One region of the Caballeronia sp. 11_S32 genome, then DNA from elsewhere that is predicted to be linked to it. Evidence: riboswitches for the same ligand, from Rfam matches in the RefSeq annotation. Region 1 holds a riboswitch; the other holds the start of a gene.
The links. A riboswitch is a leader RNA that binds a small molecule or an ion and turns the genes downstream of it on or off. The one in region 1 is predicted to bind thiamine pyrophosphate.

Region 1 (2,197 bases):
GCGAACCATTCGCCCTTCGCGACGCTGCGCCCCGCGAGCGCGGTGAAGATCGTCGCGAAGAGCGGCACGGTCGCCACCATCACGGCGGCCGTGCCGGTTCCCACCGTGCGCATGCCGTAGGCCATCATCCCGCTCGACAGGCCCTCCAGCAAAGTGCCGACGATGGCCGCGTTACGAATTTCCCGCGCGCTGGGCCACACCGCCTTGCGATGCACGGCGATAGCGAACAGCCCGATGCCGGCGAACAGGTTGCGCAGACCGCCGAGCATGAGCGGCGGAAACGACTCGAGCGAGAGATGGATGCCGAGATACGTCGATCCCCACACGAGATAAACGACCGCGAGCGCAAGCGCGACCTGCCCTTTGAAGGAGCGCGGCGCGCGAAACGGAAAACGGTCGGGAAAGCTGAACGGCAAACGCGGCGGCGGAAGAGCGGACATGCATTACTCCGCGACGGCTGCGTGCCGGACGACTGCGAGAAAGACCGGGAAAGACGCTGCGGCAGATACCAGACTGAACGACATGGCGGAACGGAGAAGTGCGATTGCGCGAGGACGGACCGCACCCTCTCTCGGGGAAAACCCGGAAAGCCGCGGCGCCCGACATTATGCAGTAAGCGCCGATGCACGATAGAAGGATTTCGCGAATGGTTGCCAAGACACCACGCCGCGGTGTAATGTGGCGGCTGCTAACGCGGGGGTCCTGCGTTGCACATCGCGATCCAATCGGCTTTCATCGAACTGGATCGCTTCGTGTGGCGTGGGTGAGAAATACCCTTTGAACCTGATCTGGATAATGCCAGCGCAGGGAAGCGTTCGGGTTCCACGGCTTGCAGCATCCGGCCACTTCTTCAGAACCCGTACCTTTCCATCTCGTTCCTCCCTGTTTAGCTCCTGAATCAGCCGAGCTCGACGGCGTTCGTTCGCGTCGGGCCCGGATATAACGGTCCCACTACTACTCTGTATGTCGACACAGGAGAGACAGCACATGAATGCCAACCCGAAGTTCCTGTCCGAGAACGCCGTCGTCGACGCCGCCGCCATCGCGCCGCTGCCGAATTCGCGCAAGGTCTATGTCGAAGGCTCGACGCCCGACATTCGCGTTCCGATGCGCGAGATCACGCAGTCCGACACCCCCGACGGCTTCGGCGGCGAGAAGAATCCGCCCGTCTTTGTCTACGACACGTCCGGCCCGTACACGGACCCGGATGCGAAGATCGACATCCGCTCGGGGCTGCCCGCGCTGCGCGGCGCGTGGATCGAGAAGCGCGGCGACACGGAGGAACTCGCGGGTCTTTCCAGCGAATTCGGCCGCGAGCGCGCCGCCGACGCGAAAACCGCAGAACTGCGCTTTCCCGGCCTGCACCGCAAGCCGCGCCGCGCGATCGCGGGCAAGAACGTCTCGCAGATGCACTACGCGCGGCAAGGCATCATCACGCCGGAAATGGAGTACATCGCGATCCGCGAGAACCAGCGCCGTGCCGAGTATCTCGAAAGCCTCAAGGCCAGCGGCCCGAATGGCGAAAAGCTCGCGGCGATGATGGGCCGCCAGCATCCCGGCCAGGCGTTCGGCGCCGCCGCGTTCGGCAAGGACGCGCTGAAGGAGATCACGCCCGAGTTCGTGCGCGAGGAAGTGGCGCGCGGCCGCGCGATCATCCCCGCGAACATCAATCACCCGGAAAGCGAACCGATGATCATCGGCCGCAACTTCCTCGTGAAAATCAACGCGAACATCGGCAATTCGGCGGTGACGTCGTCCATCGGCGAGGAAGTCGACAAGATGACCTGGGCGATCCGCTGGGGCGGCGACACGGTCATGGATCTCTCGACCGGCAAGCACATCCACGAAACGCGCGAGTGGATCATCCGCAATTCGCCGGTGCCCATCGGCACGGTGCCGATCTATCAGGCGCTCGAAAAGGTGAACGGCAAGGCCGAAGACCTGACGTGGGAAATCTTCCGCGACACGCTCATCGAGCAGGCCGAGCAAGGCGTCGACTACTTCACGATCCACGCGGGCGTGCGTCTGCAATACGTGCCGCTGACGGCGAACCGCATGACGGGCATCGTGTCGCGCGGCGGCTCGATCATGGCGAAGTGGTGCCTCGCGCATCACAAGGAAAGCTTCATCTACGAGCACTTCGAAGACATCTGCGAAATCATGAAGCAATACGATGTCTCGTTCTCGCTCGGCGACG
Region 2 (2,197 bases), 1.4 Mb from region 1:
CTAGAGCGCGGCGACCGCGGTTTCGTCGTGGAGCAGTTCGGGCCAGCGCGCGGCTTCGCGGAACTGCGCGAATGCATCGTGATCGGCGATCTCGCCCGACACGAGCGCTTCGGCCAGGCGGCACGCGGTATCGGCGACTTCCGGCGCGATCATGAAGCCGTGCCGGTACAGGCCGTTCACGCGCAAGGTCCGCGCCCCGTCCCAGACGATGGCCGGGCGATGATCCGGCAAGGTCGGCCGGCAATGCGAATTCAGTTCGAGGATGCGCGCCTCGCCGAAGCCCGGATGCACCGCGAACGCGGCGCTCAGCAGTTCGAGCGCCGAGCGCACGCTCACGGGCGACATGTCCTCGCCTTCCACTTCCGTTGCGCCGATCACGTACAGATCGTTTTCCTTCGGTGCGATGTAGAGCGGATAGCGCGGATGCAGCAGCCGCACCGGCCGCGAAAGCCCGATGCCCGGCGCATGCACGCGCGCGACTTCGCCGCGAATGCCGCGCAGCGCGGGCCACGCGGGCTTGCCGCCCAGCCCGCGGCAATCGATGATCCAGCGCGCATCCGGCATCGCATCGACGGGCGTGTTCCAGTGCGTGCGCACGCCGCGCGCGGCGAGTCCGGCCGCGAGCGCGCTCAGCGCCTGGCGGTTGTCGAGCTGTCCCTCGTTCGGCAGCAGCCAGCCCTGCGCGAAGCGCGTCCCGAGCGCGGGTTCGGCTTGTGCGACCTGCGCGCCCGCGAGCTTGACGAATCCGCCATCGAGCAGATCGGCGGGCGAATTGGCGCGCAAGCGGCGCTCGAAGAGCGGCGCCTCGGCGCGATCGGCGCCATGCCAGACGACCAGCGTGCCGTGGCGCTGGAAGAACACCGGTTCGGGCAGTTGCGCGATGAGGCGCGGCCAGCGCTCGAGCGACGCCGCCCCGAGCCCGACGACGAGCGGCTCTGCGCTCGCCGCCTCCGCGAGCGGCGCGAGCATCGCCGCGGCGACCCATGCCGCCGATTGCGTGCCCGCTGCGTCGCCGCGTTCGTAGAGCGCGACGTCATGACCCGCGCCCGCGAGCTGCCACGCGACGAGCCGCCCGACGAGCCCGCCGCCGACGACGGCGAAATCGGGCCGGCGCGCGGCGCCCTGTTCGATCCTGTTCAATTCGATGTCTCCCATAGCCGTGGCAAGGCACTGCACGAGGAGACGAAGTACGCGATCTCGACCGTGCCGGCGCGGCGCCACATCACAAGGACGAAATCAGCGGAGAGACCGGCCCGGCTTCAATGAAACGCGCCGGGCGGAATGAAGATACGGAAGAGACTGGAGGGGCGCCAGGTGTCGCGCGATCTCCGGAAACTTCCCTCGCCGGTATTACCCGGATCGGGTGCAAAGGGTCTCTCTCAGCCTCGCCGCGCTGATGGCCGTTCCGGCCGCCGATGCGCGCGAAGCACCCCTGTTTCGTCGAGGATCATTAAAGCATGAAAGCGGAACCCGCTGCAAACGGGGATTGCCCGGCTTTTATCGCGCCCGGCGGCACTCTGGCACAATGCCGCGAACATGGTTCAGCGAACGATCGCGCGAAATTAAGTGAGCGTTAAGAGAACCCCGGAAGAATTTACGGACCGAAAAGGCCGCGCGCAGCCTGGCCGCGGACGTCGCCTTCGGGCGCCTCGAGGCGCTTCAGCAGGAAGCTCATGACCAACACTCGCATCGAAAATACGCAGCAGAAGGCCGACCAAGTTTCGGCGTGGAGCCTCATCAAGCCCTACTGGGTGTCGGAGGAGCGCGGCGTCGCGTGGGGGCTGCTCGTCGCGATCATCGCGATCAACATGACGGTCGTGTGGATCAACGTCCGCCTCAACAGCTGGAACGCCGACTTCTACAACGCGCTGCAGAACAAGAACGTCAAGGACTTTCCACATCTGCTGCTGATCTTCACCGGCCTCGCGTTCGCGTACATCCTGCTCGCGGTGTACGGACGCTATCTGCGGCAGATGCTCGCGTTCCGCTGGCGGCAGTGGCTCACCAACAGGTTTCTGGAGCAATGGCTCGGCGACAAGGCGTTCTACCGCATCGAGCGCGACCGCCTCGCCGACAACCCCGACCAGCGTATCTCGGACGACCTCCAGTCCTTCGCGACGACGACCCTTTCGCTGTCTCTCGATCTGCTCTCGACGCTCGTCACGCTCGTCACCTTCATCACGATTCTGTGGACCAT

Region 2: another riboswitch for thiamine pyrophosphate. It lies ahead of AC1Z32_RS11905 (FAD-dependent oxidoreductase); the one in region 1 lies ahead of thiC (phosphomethylpyrimidine synthase ThiC).

Annotation. Positions count from the first base shown of each region.
Region 1 is NZ_JBXOWH010000003.1:1,528,462-1,530,658, reverse strand. Features, by position in the region: gene AC1Z32_RS18695 (EamA family transporter) at 1-440, opposite strand, end outside; TPP riboswitch at 686-828, shown strand; gene thiC (phosphomethylpyrimidine synthase ThiC) at 988-2,197, shown strand, end outside.
Region 2 is NZ_JBXOWH010000003.1:88,361-90,557, forward strand. Features, by position in the region: gene AC1Z32_RS11905 (FAD-dependent oxidoreductase) at 1-1,155, opposite strand; TPP riboswitch at 1,320-1,444, opposite strand; gene AC1Z32_RS11910 (ABC transporter ATP-binding protein/permease) at 1,674-2,197, shown strand, end outside.